Regions from separate parts of the Streptomyces sp. NPDC041129 genome, predicted to be linked through region 1. Evidence: riboswitches for the same ligand, from Rfam matches in the RefSeq annotation. Region 1 holds a riboswitch; each other region holds the start of a gene.
What was found. Region 1 has a riboswitch for cobalamin ahead of nicT (Nickel transporter NicT). Riboswitches for the same ligand answer to the same signal wherever they lie in the genome.

Region 1 (4,065 bases):
GGAAGGAGACCGTCGTGGCCGGGCAGTCCGGTATTCCTGTGATCATCGACTGTGACACCGGCGTCGACGACGCCCTGGCCCTGCTGTTCGCCGTACGCCACCCGGGGCTGGATCTGCGGGCCGTCACCTGCGTGGCCGGGAACACGGACGTGGACGGGGTGGTCCGCAACACCCTGACCGTGCTGGAGCGGGCCGGTGCCCCCGACATCCCGGTGGCGCGGGGCGCCGAACGTCCGCTGATCGAGCCCGCCCGCTCGGCCCGGCATGTGCACGGCTCGGACGGCATGGGCGACCTGGGCCTGCCCGCGCCCACCCGCACCCCGGCCGACGTGGACGCCGTGACCCTGCTGCGCCGGGAGATCCTGGCCTCCCCCCGCCCGGTCACCCTCGTGCCCACGGCCCCGCTCACCAACATCGCCCTGCTGTTGCGCACCCACCCCGAAGTGACCCGCAACATCGAGCGGATCGTGTTCATGGGCGGCGCGGTCGCCACCGGAAACGCCACGCCGGTCGCCGAGTTCAACGTCTGGCACGACCCCGAGGCGGCGGCCGTACTGCTCACCGCGGGGGTGCCGATCACGATGTACGGGCTGGACGTCTTCATGCAGGTCGTCGTGCCAGGCACCGATGTGCACCGGCTGCGCGGCAGCGCCGATCCGGGCACCCGGCTGGCCGGGGAACTCCTCGCCCACCGGCCCACCGCTCAGGGCGGCGCGCCGGAGGCCGAGGAGGCGGGCGGACTCGGTGACGCGGGCGCGGTGTGCGCCGTCGCCGATCCGGCGGGCATCGCCACCCGGCGCCTGCCGGTCGAGGTCTCGCTGGCTCCCGGTCCGGCCCGCGGCCAGACCCTCGTCGACCGCCGCCCCCGCCCCGGCGAGTCCGAGATCCACGAGGGAGTCCGCGAACAGGCCCTGGTGGACGTGGCGTTGCAGGTGGACGTGGACCGGTTCGTGAAGCTGTACCTGGAGACCGTCGAGGGGCCCCGGGTTCCGGCGGGGTGAGTCACCGGGGACGCGGGGCCCAGGGTGTCAGTCGGACGTGGCCGTGACCCGTGCCGTCCAGCGCTCCTCCACCCGCGCCAGCCGCCAGTAGGCCAGCGCGGCCGCCCACACCACCACGAACAGCCCGACGATGACGTAGCCGACGCTGTCCAGGTCCAGTCCGGCGATCCAGCCGGTCACGGCGTCGCCCAGGGCGAACTTCTCGTGCAGGACGCCGACCAGCTCGATGGTGCCGATGAAGAAGGCGACGGCGATGGACAGTCCGGTGATGGTGAGGTTGTAGAACACCTTGCGCACCGGGTTGGAGAACGCCCACTGGTAGGCGAAGTTCATGAACGTGCCGTCGAGGGTGTCGAACAGGCTCATCCCGGCGGCGAAGAGCAGCGGCAGGCACAGCACCGCGTACCAGGGCAGTCCGGCCGCCGCGCCCGACCCGGCCATCACCATCAGCGTGACCTCGGTGGCCGTGTCGAAGCCGAGCCCGAACAGGAAGCCCAGCGGGAACATCTGTCCCGGCCGGGAGACCGACCTGGTCAGCCGCCCCAGTACGCGGTTCATGAACCCCCGCGAGTCCAGGTGCTGTTCCAGCTCCCGCTCGTCGTACGTGCCGGACCTCATCGCCCGGAACACCCTCAGGATGCCCGCCAGCGCGACCAGGTTGAGCGCGGCGATGAGGTAGAGGAAGGTGCCGGAGATCGTCGTGCCCATGAAGCCGAGCACCTGGTGGGTGCGTGAGTGCTCGTCCATGACCCGGCCGGCGAGCCGGGTCCCGCCCGCGATCAGCAGGGCCAGCAGCACCACCACGCTGGAGTGCCCCAGCGCGAACCAGAAGCCCACCGACACCGGCCGTCTGCCGTCGGCCATCAGCTTGCGGGTGGTGTTGTCGATCGCGGCGATGTGGTCGGCGTCGAAGGCGTGCCGCATGCCCAGGGTGTAGGCGGTGACGCCGAGGCCGACGCCGAAGACGTCCTGGCCGACCTTGTAGTGCCCCGGGGCGACGAGCAGGAACAGCACCCCGAAGGCGACGACGTGCAGGGCGGCGATCACCGCCAGCAGCCCCGCCGTCCTGATCGTGTCCTCGCGTCGCCATCGGAAAGCGGCGGCATCGGCCATCGGATTCACGCTCCAGCACCTCGTGGATCATCTCGTGAGCTGCCGTGGCCGGTCTCCTGGCTTACGGGGTGGTGCGTTCGCCGTCCCTGCCTTCCCAGCCGGGTGAACGGCCAGTGGCCCGGCGGACGCCGGACGGGACGGGAACTCCCCGATCACAGTGGCGAGGGCCGCGTCGGCATGGACCCCTGAGGGGGCGTCACCGACTTCCCGAGCACCACGGCCCGCCCACCGTAGGCAGGTGAACGCTCGTCCGCATAGCCGCGCACCGGTGCAGGTACTCAAGATCACACGCGGCACGGCCCCCGCCGTCTGGCAGGCCTCGCGGCTGCCGCGAGCGGCGGGGGTCGTGATGTGCGGGAGGTGAGGGGCGGCCGGTCAGCCCTGCGCGCCCCGCTTGCGGCGCGCGAGGAGCACGAACGCGGCGCCGCCGGCGACCAGCACGGCGGCCCCGCCCGCGATCAGCCCCGAGTTGCCGCCGCCACCGGTCTCCGCGAGGTCGCCGCCGTCGTCACCGCCACCGTCCGGCGTGGGTGCCGAGCCGGCCCGCGACTCGGAGGCGGACGGGGCAGGCGCGGACTCCGAGGAGGCCGGGGACGGTGCCTCGGACGACTCCGAGGCGCTCGGCGCGGGCGGGGCCGACTCCTCCGCGGGGGCGCTCGGCGACGGGGACTGCGGCTCCTCCGGGGTGCTGGTGCAGTCCTTCGTGCCGCCGTTCCAGGCCGCGATCAGCTTGTCCTTGATGACCGGGTGGTCCGGGCCCTTGGGCAGGTCCCCGTGCTCGAAGCCGTCACCGGCGTCGGTCCTGCCGTCGAACCTGACCGCGCCCCGGTAGAGGTCGATCTGGGCGAAGCAGCCCGCGTCCGGTACCGCGATGTCGAGGGAGTCGGTCTCGCCCGGCTTGACGGCCACCGTGTCGAAGTCGACGAAGACCTGCTCGCCCGAGGTGGCGAAGCTGGCGCCGTGGGCGAGGTAGGAGGCGAGCGAGGCGGTGCAGCCGGCGGCGTCCTCGGCGGCGCGGACCTTGACGTGGACCTTGCCGTCCTCGGTCGGCCTGAGGTTCTGGTCGTCCACCTTGACCGAGTCGAAGAAGTTCACGCCGTCCAGCGAGAACCGGCAGCGGTCGGTGCCGGTCTCGGTGCCCGCGCCGGTGCCGGGCGCGTAGTGGCCACCGGACTTCCAGCCGTCACCGCCGTGCGTGCCGTGGGCCCAGGCGCCGGAGGCGGCGGCGACCGAGGCGGCGCAGAGGGCGAGTGACGCGGCGCCCGTCCCCAGCAGGCGGCGCGCGGTGACACGTCTGGCTATGGACATGGATATCCCATCGCAGAAGCTCGAGTGAGCGAAGAAGTCAGGAGAGACACCCGGCGCACTGGTCACATGCGCCACAGTGTGAGGCCATGGTGATCGGCCCTGTTGAAACCTGTCAACCTGCGTGAATACAAGGGTCGTTCATGGGGTCGTCACAACTCCATCACACGGGGAATGATCCGCTCCCCATCGCCCCAAGGTTCCCTTTCCGGGCAATGTGGACAGTCTCTGTACTGTCGTCCTTCCCGAAGGGAGCCCGTATGGCAGACCTCTCGTCCCGGAACCCCGACTGGTGGCGCCAGGCCGTCATCTACCAGGTGTATCCGCGCAGCTTCGCCGACGCCGACGGCGACGGGCTCGGCGACCTCAGGGGAGTCACCCAGCGCCTCAACCACCTCGCCACGCTCGGCGTCGACGCCCTGTGGCTGAGCCCCTTCTACCCCTCGGAACTGGCCGACGGCGGCTACGACGTCGCCGACCCCCGGGACGTCGACCCCCGCCTCGGCACCCTGGACGACTTCGACGCGATGGTGGCCGAGGCCCACCGGCTCGGTCTGAAGGTCGTCGTCGACATCGTCCCCAACCACACCTCGCACCAGCACCCCTGGTTCCAGGAGGCGCTGCGGGCCGGCCCCGGCTCCGCCGC
Region 2 (4,065 bases), on a different contig from region 1:
CGGTCCCGGTGGTGCCGCTTTCCACGCTCGCGGTGGTACGGCCCTCCGCGGCCGCGTCGGTGCGGCCGCCCGCCTGCGCGGTCGCCGCGGTGGCAGTGCTGTGACGGCTACGCATTCCCGCGCCGCCGCCGGGACCGCCACGCCGCGGCCCCGGCCAGCACCGCGACCACGCCCACACCGATCGGCAGCCCCAGCGAGGGACCGCTGTCCGGCTGCTCCGGCTTCGCGGCCTTCGCCGGCCTCTCCTCCGCCGACACCTGCTCCCCGCACCCCTTGTGCGGATATCCGGCGATCGCGCAGAGCAGGGCGTTGGTGTCGTAGCGCAGGGGCTTGGCGGCCGAGGCCAGCGCCTCGGCCGTCGTCGCGTCGGGGGAGACCCGGGCGCAGGCCGTGCGGCGCTTCGGCGGAGTCTCGCCGGAGGGTGCGTCCGCCGGTGTGCCGAAGTCGATGACGAGGGCCACCCGCTTCGTGCCCGCCTTCGCGGGCGTGCCGGCGCAGATGGTGGCGAAGTCCGCCGTGCCGCGCGGCCGGGTCGCGTCCCGCGAGTCCTCGCTCACCGCGAAACGGAAGCCCTGTACGGCGCCGTCGTCGGGGCGGGCGGTCGAGGGACCCTCGGTGGCGTACGACCAGTGCCCGCCGGACCGCTCCCAGAACGACCAGTAGCGGTACCCGGCGGCCCGCGCCTTCGCCGCGCCGGCCAGGACGACGAACGCGGCGAGGAGCAGGGCGGCGGCACGGCGGACGGCGGTCACGGCTGCTGCTTCTTCCGGCGGCCGCTGAGCAGGAAGCCGATGCCGATGCCGGCGACGAGGCCGACGCCGACGATCCACCAGACGCCGGTGTTCGAGTCGTCCTCGGCGCGCTTGCCGGACTCCTCGGTGTGGGCTGCCGCGCGCGGCGCCGGGCCGGTGGCGTTGAGCGACCGCACCAGGTCGGTGCCGCCGAAGTGCCGTGCGTCGGCGCCGACCGCGTGCGCGGCGAGGATGAGCTGGGCGTAGGCGGCCGGGCCGCTCTGCCCGGCCCAGCCGGCCGCGTTCTTCTCCAGCCAGGCGTACGGCTTCTTCGCCTGCGCGCTCCAGCCGTCCGCCGCCAGCGCGACGACCGCGTCCGCGGTGTTGCCGTAGTCGGGCTGGTCCTCGGCGCCGGGCAGTGCCGACTTGAGGTGGCCGGTCCCGGCGACGGCGTGGGCGAGATGGGCGGCGGCGTTGTCCGCGACCCGGGTGTCGGTGGCCTTGCCGGAGGAGGAGCAGGCGGGGGCCTTGGCGCGGGCCTTGACGGGCCCGTTCACGAACCCCTTGCCGAGGGCGCCCAGCACACCGGCAGCCGTGGCGTCCGCGTTGGCGACCAGGCGCCCCTTCTTGTCCGGCTGGTAGGCGAGGGCGCCACCGCCGTCCTCGCCGCAGGCGAGCGCCCGCGAGCTCAGCAGCTCGTACGGAGTGCCCTTGTCGGCGCGGAGCTTGCCGGGGTCCTCCCCGGCCCCGGCGAAGGCGCCGATGACGACCGAGGTGGAGTTGGTGTCGCTGGGGCTGCCCGGCGTGTAGCCCCAGCCGCCGTCCTTGTTCTGCGCGTTCTTCAGCCAGACCAGGGCCTTGCGTATGTCGGTGTCGTGTCCGCCGAGCGCCTGCAGGGCCTGGACGGCGGCGGCCGTGCTGTTGGTGTCGGGCTGGGCGCCGCCCTTGCCCCCGCAGGGCTTGGCCGTGTCCGCCCGGAACGCGGCGAAGCCGCCATGGGCGCACTGCTGCCCCACCAGCCAGTCGACGGCCGAGGCGGCGGGCCGGTAGCCGAGGGTGCGCTGGGCGAGCAGGGCGAGGGACTGGCGCCACACGCCGTCGTACGTCGGGTCGGACTTGCCGAACAGTCCGGACGGGACCGCCACCTTGGGCGAAGCGGAGGGGGACGTGTCGGCGGCCGTGGCGGGCGCGGCGGCGGCCAGCACGCCTATGGCGGCGAGAGCCGCGGCACTGCGGCGGACGTTCATGGTCGGCGACTGCCTCTCCTGCGGGGGAACCGGCAGCGCACGGGAAACACCCCGGGCGGCTCGGCCCCGTAAACCTCGACGGTGCCGTGCGCGGCGGGCCGCCGCGCACGTGAGCCGGTCAACGTCCCGTACGAGGCGGTCCGGCTCACCGTCGATGGACGAACGGCTCACGGCTGCGGGTCAGCGCCGGAATTGCACCGGCTTCCCCCCGTACGGGTGTGATGACGACGTCGCCACTTTACCGGCAGCCCTGCCGGGGCTGATGAGTGGCTGTGAGCACACGGGCCCGGTGACCGGGGTCACGGCCATTTCGGGAGGGAGTTGACGGCGGAGGCGTGCCCGTCGCACCGGAACACCCCGGATGCCGCTCCCCCATAGACGGCACCCGAGGTGAGTCGATCTTGCTCTCCGTGTCCTGATCCTCACCCACCGCTCCCGCAACTGTCAACGCGACTTGACAGGTTGACGCGGGGTGGCGCCGTTCCGGAGCGCCCCGGGTAGTCGCCCTCAGTGCCCCCTCGGGCCGGCCTCCGGATCCGTCAGGTCCATCAGCCGGCACACCGTTTCGATGTCGACCTTCACCTGGGCGATGGAGGCGCGGCCCGAGAGCCAGGTGATCAGGGCCGAGTGCCAGGTGTGCTCTATGACGCGGACCGCGGAGAGCTGTTCCGGCGTCGGGTGGTCCAGGCCCGTCGCGTCGAGGATGATCGCCGTGGTCTGCCGGGAGACCTGGTCGACCTCGGGGGAGACGCTGCGGTCGGCGAAGGTGAGGGCGCGGACCATCGCGTCCGCCAGCTGCGGCTCGCGCTGCAGGGCCCGGAACGCCCGCATCAGGGTCTCCGCGACCCGCTCGCCTGCCGAGTCGCCCGCCGGAGGCTTCTTGCGGAGGGTGCCGTGCATGTGCTCCAGCTGGTCCTGCATGGTGGCGACCAGCAGATGCACCTTCGACGGGAAGTACCGGTACAGGGTGCCGAGGGCGACCCGCGAGGACTCGGCGACCTCCCGCATCTGCACGGCGTCGAAACCGCCCCGGCTCGCCAGTTGCGCGCTCGCGTGCAGGATCCGGCGGCGGCGGGCCTCCTGCCGCTCGGTCAGCGGCGCCGTGGGGGGCCGGACACTCCCGGCTTCCAGCTTGGATTCCGCAGGCATGGGTCCCGCTCCGTGACAGTCGGTGAGGACATCTGTAGGGCACGTGATCATCCAGCATGCGGGGGGTTCGCGCCGTGGCGTGAATCACCTGTTCCACTGCTGTCAGGGCCCCTACCTGCCGGTAGATTCAGAGCCTCTTGAACGATCAAGTCTGAAACTTGTTCTAGATTAGCGTCCCGTCATAGTGTCGCGGGAGAGTGCAGCGAGAAGGGGGCCCGGAGTGACCGCTGAGGCCAGTCAGGCGGGGCCCCGACCGGAGCTCGCAGCCGACGGCGGGCCACCGCTGCGCATCGCGCTCCTCACCTATAAGGGGAACCCGTTCTGCGGCGGCCAGGGCGTCTACGTCCGGCACCTCTCCCGCGAGCTGGCCCGCCTCGGCCACCGCGTCGAGGTCATCGGAGCCCAGCCCTATCCCGTGCTCGACGAGGGACACGACGGCCTGAGCCTCACCGAGCTGCCCAGCCTCGACCTCTACCGCCAGCCCGACCCGTTCCGCACCCCCGGGCGGGACGAGTACCGGGACTGGATCGACGCCCTCGAGGTCGCCACCATGTGGACCGGCGGCTTCCCCGAGCCGCTCACGTTCTCCCTGCGCGCCCGCCGCCATCTGCGCGCCCGGCGCGGGGAGTTCGACGTCGTCCACGACAACCAGACGCTCGGCTACGGCCTGCTCGGCGACATCGGCGCCCCCCTGGTCACCACGATCCACCACCCCATCACCGTCGACCGGCAGTTGGAGCTGGACGCGGCCGAGAGCCGGCAGCGCCGTCTGTCCGTGCGCCGCTGGTACGCCTTCACCCGGATGCAGAAGCGCGTCGCCCGCCGCCTGCCCTCGGTGCTCACCGTCTCCGGCAGCTCCCGCCAGGAGATCGTGGACCATCTCGGCGTCCGCGACGACCGCGTCCACGTGGTCCACATCGGCGCCGACACCGACCTCT
Region 3 (4,065 bases), on a different contig from region 1:
GGACGTCACCGGTGGCCGAGCGCGTCGCCGCCGCGGCCGACTTCCTGGACGCGGGGTACGAGGTGCACTTCAACCTCTCCCCCGTGGTGCTGCGCCCCGGGTGGCAGGAGGCGTGGACCGAGCTGCTCCGGCAGCTCGACGACGTGCTCCCGGACCGGGTCAAACGGCAGGCGGCCGCCGAGGTGATCATGCTGACCCACAACCGGGAACTGCACGAGGTCAACCTCGGCTGGCATCCGCGTGCCGAGGACGTGCTCTGGCGGCCCGGCATCCAGCAGGGCAAACGCTCCGAGAACGGGGCGCTGAACGTGCGCTACGACCACCTGGTCAAAGCCAGGGCCGTGGACGACCTGCGCGGGCTGGTCGCGGCGCACGCTCCCTGGCTGCGCATCCGGTACGCCTTCTGAACCGGGCCCCGCGGACCGCTTCTGACGACGGCCGCGGGTCCGCGGCGAACACGCGACGCACCGGCCCGCGAACGCGCGAGGCACCGGCCCGCGGGCGGGCCGGTGCCTCGCGCCGTAGCGCCGCTTGCCTCAGTGGTGCGCGGCCGGGGCGCGCAGCCCGGCCGCCTGCCGCTCGCCTGCCCGGCGCTCCGCGGTGAGCACGCGTTCCGCGAGGACCCCGAAGACCAGCCCGAACGCCGTCCACAGCGTCGCCTGGACGGCCAGCGCCGCCAGACGGAACTGCCACAGCAGACTCGGGGAGAAGTCCTTGGGGACCTCGTCGACGGCCGGCAGGAACGCGTAGGCGAGCCCTGCGATCAGGAGGAAGAACGCGCCCGCGGCCACCGTCGCGTTCCAGTTGCCCAGACGGGGGGCGAGCCGCTTGCCGAGGATCACCGTGGCGACCGCCAGCAGCACGCTCAGGACCATCATCAGGAAGTACAGCGCCGTGCGCTTGCCGATCGTGTCGGGGTCGCCGACGGACGGCGGGTTGGCCGGGTACTTCAGGAACGGCACGACGTAGACGGCGACGAGGCCGGCCACCGCCAGGAGCAGCGCGCTCGCACGCGGCCCGAAGCGGCCGACGCGGCCCAGCGCGAAGCAGTAGGCGAGGGCGGCGATGCCGCCGAACGCGATGCCGTAGACGAGCACGCCGGTGGACAGGCCGGCGGTCGACTGAATCGTGCGGGAGACCGCCTCCATGCCGTGTTCGTGGGAGTGCGCCTCTTCGTAGGCGATGGCCGAGTCGACACGCGGCTCACCGAGGAAGTAGGCGACGACGAGGGCGAGCAGGCCCGCGGCGAGTCCCGCGAGCATGCCACGCACCAACAGGTTACGGACCGTTGCCGAGTTCATGAGCTCGTACGTTTCCTCGCCCCGGTCAGTGGCAGGGGAAGCCGAGCAGATGACGGGCGTCGTGCACCCACTCGTGCACGTTCTCGCCGGACATCACGGAGGTCGCGCCCTGTTCGGCGCCGACGAAGTAGAGCAGGACCAGCATCAGGACGCCGAAGAAGACCGCCCACGGGGCGATGGCGCCGATCGGCAGTTTGGCGGGGATGGCGGTGGGGTTGGTGGTGGGCTGTACGGCGGACTGCGCCATGGCAGGACCTCCTGGGGAACTCGCGTCCCTGCTCGGTGGTGCACGGGACGACGGGCGGGTCTGACTTGCCCGGCCCGCACCAGGAGTGGTGTGAACGGGGCTTACAGTGGCGCGACCGTGCCGGATTCCCACCGGCTTCCGCATTCCGTCGTCGATATCGCCGAGAAGGTACCGCGAAGCGCGGGTGCGGCCAAGGGCGCACGGGTGCGGGGCGGTGCGCCCCACAGCCGCCGTACGCTGTGAAACCCCTGCGCCGAAAGGGCTGTTGACCATGCAGGCGACCTCATGACGACCCGAGTGATGTTGATCTCACCGGCGATGAACCCGGCCGTGCGGGAGGCCCGCTTCGACGACGGGTGCTCACTCGAGGCTGCCGGAGCCGCGCGTGCCCGGTCGGCCGCGGGCGAACTGCGGCCCGCCGCCACGGCCCTGGTCTCCCCCACGGTGCGCTGCCGGGAGACGGCGGCCGCGCTGGGTCTCGACGCATGTGCCGAACCCGCCCTGGCCGGGCTCGACATGGGCCGCTGGCGGGGCCGGACGCTCGAGGAGGTGGGCGTAGGGGAGCCGGAGGCGCTGGCCCGGTGGCTGGCCGACCCCGCGGCGAGCCCGCACGGCGGAGAGTCGGTGCGCCTTCTGTGCGCCCGGGTCGGGGGCTGGCTGGAGAAGGCCGCCCGGTCCGCCGGCCGGACGGTGGCGGTGGTCGAGCCGGAGGTCGTGCGGGCCGTGACCGTGCGGGTGCTCGGCGCTCCGGAGGCCGCCTTCTGGCGGATGGACGTACCGCCCCTGACCGCCACCGAGTTCAGCGGCCGGGCGGGGCGCTGGAACGTGGCACTGGGAACGCCGCTGGGCCAGAGCGGGACCTGAGGCGCCTCGGGGCATTCGTGCGATCATTCACTCAGCTCCGAGGCACGAAGCGCTCCCGTGAGGAAAGAGGCCGCATTGAGCAGCGCAGTCGAGGCGTGGTCCCGTATCGCCCGCTGGATCTCCGTGAACGCCCCTGCGCACGCCGACGCCCTGAACCCTCCGGCGACGGAGGAGGAGATCGTGCGGGCCGAGTCGCGGATGGGGGTGGGCCTGCCGGCCGACCTGCGGCAGGTCCTGATGGTGAACAACGGCAGCACGGCCGAGCACCGGGCCCCGGCCGCCCGCACCTTCCACGACGTTCCGGGCGGCGACGCCCCGTTCCCTTCCGGCCTGGTGTTCAACGACGTCGGGCTCATCTGCTCGCTGTACACGGGCAACAGGCAGGCCAGCGAATCCATGCGGGAGCCGGGTTCCCGCTACGAGTACTGGAAGGAAGGCTGGATTCCGGCCTTCCGGCAGAAGGACGCGCACTCCGGGCTGTTCCTCGACGTGTCCGGCGGGCAGGACCCGGCACCCCTGTGCAGGTACGAGGAGGAGAGCTTCCCCGAGCCGGCCTTTCCGTCGCTGGCCGACTACCTGGGCACGGTGGCGGACGCGCTGGAGGGGGTCCGCCCGTTCACGGTGATGGGCCGCCGGGCCCCGCACCTGCCGACGGTGCGCGAGGGTCTCATCGCCTGGTAGCCGGCCCCTGTACAGGGCTGTGGCCCGGGAGCGGAAGGCTTCCGGGCCACAGTGCTGTTCAGCGGTTCACGGTCACGGTGTGAACCCGTCGAGGTCGAGCCAGTACTGGTCCTTGTCCGTCAGCCTGTTGCGGACGATGAACTGTCCGAAGGGCCGCATGGACTGGGTGTTCTGGTTGTTGGAGATGGTGGCGCGTCCGCACTTCTCGTTCCACTCGGGCAGCGGGTAGCGGGGATCGGACAGCAGGTGCCAGATGCCGTCGCTGCCCTTCTTGGCGTAGGTCTGCAGGCACTCGTCGCCGGAGGCGACCGGGTTGTATCCGTTTGCCATGCCCGCGCTGTCGTAGCTGGCGGCGAAGGCGAACTCGTCACAGGACGGTCTGTCGTCCTTGGGCGGGTCCCCCTCGTTCAGCTCCGGCGAGAGGGTGACGTCCGGGTTGCGCGGCCAACTGCTGGGGCAGATGACCTCGCGGTTGGCGGTGCTCTGCTTCTTGGTGGGATCGCTCGCCGACATCACGTTGCTGCCGAGGTAGGTGAGCGGCGTGCCGAGGGTCTTGCTGCCGAAGTGCCCGGGGAGCTTGTTCTGGACGAGCCAGGCGTGGGCGGCCGCTGCGGGGAACTTCTTCGAGTTCATCACGTAGGTCGGCTTGTACCGGTCGAACACGCAGCCCGGGTAGGCCTGCGGGACGGTGGAGTCGCAGCGGATCTGCGCCTCGGCGCCGCTGGTGACGTCCGTGTCGTTGCCGGACATGACGCCGCCGATCTCGCCCCTCATCGACCACTTGAGGAAGGCCAGGTCGGACGGCCTGGACTCACCCCAGTTCCAGATCTGCGACATGGAGTACACGTGCTTGTCGCCCAGGCCGTACTCCCACCACAGGTTGCCGGAATCCGAGCGCGGGCCGTTCTTCTTGCAGTCCAGGCTGCACGTGTCGTCGACGGTGACGTAGATGGGCTCGGTCATCGCCTCGCC

Region 2: linked by a shared signal. The riboswitch ahead of ACZ6B1_RS04860 (prenyltransferase/squalene oxidase repeat-containing protein) and the one ahead of nicT (Nickel transporter NicT) in region 1 are both predicted to bind cobalamin.
Region 3: linked by a shared signal. The riboswitch ahead of ACZ6B1_RS13565 (CbtB domain-containing protein) and the one ahead of nicT (Nickel transporter NicT) in region 1 are both predicted to bind cobalamin.

Annotation. Positions count from the first base shown of each region.
Region 1 covers NZ_JBVIYV010000005.1:206,903-210,967, forward strand. Annotated here, with positions in the region: gene ACZ6B1_RS18850 (nucleoside hydrolase) at 15-1,001, shown strand; gene nicT (Nickel transporter NicT) at 1,029-2,114, opposite strand; cobalamin riboswitch at 2,144-2,348, opposite strand; gene ACZ6B1_RS18860 (LAETG motif-containing sortase-dependent surface protein) at 2,490-3,422, opposite strand; gene ACZ6B1_RS18865 (glycoside hydrolase family 13 protein) at 3,680-4,065, shown strand, end outside.
Region 2 covers NZ_JBVIYV010000001.1:1,126,875-1,130,939, reverse strand. Annotated here, with positions in the region: gene ACZ6B1_RS04870 (energy-coupling factor transporter transmembrane component T) at 1-115, opposite strand, end outside; gene ACZ6B1_RS04865 (SCO2322 family protein) at 108-752, opposite strand; gene ACZ6B1_RS04860 (prenyltransferase/squalene oxidase repeat-containing protein) at 749-1,978, opposite strand; cobalamin riboswitch at 2,096-2,246, opposite strand; gene ACZ6B1_RS04855 (TetR family transcriptional regulator) at 2,486-3,127, opposite strand; gene ACZ6B1_RS04850 (glycosyltransferase family 4 protein) at 3,348-4,065, shown strand, end outside.
Region 3 covers NZ_JBVIYV010000003.1:166,293-170,357, reverse strand. Annotated here, with positions in the region: gene ACZ6B1_RS13575 (spore photoproduct lyase family protein) at 1-407, shown strand, start outside; gene ACZ6B1_RS13570 (CbtA family protein) at 537-1,301, opposite strand; gene ACZ6B1_RS13565 (CbtB domain-containing protein) at 1,327-1,548, opposite strand; cobalamin riboswitch at 1,585-1,739, opposite strand; gene ACZ6B1_RS13560 (histidine phosphatase family protein) at 1,834-2,412, shown strand; gene ACZ6B1_RS13555 (SMI1/KNR4 family protein) at 2,488-3,093, shown strand; gene ACZ6B1_RS13550 (SMP-30/gluconolactonase/LRE family protein) at 3,166-4,065, opposite strand, start outside.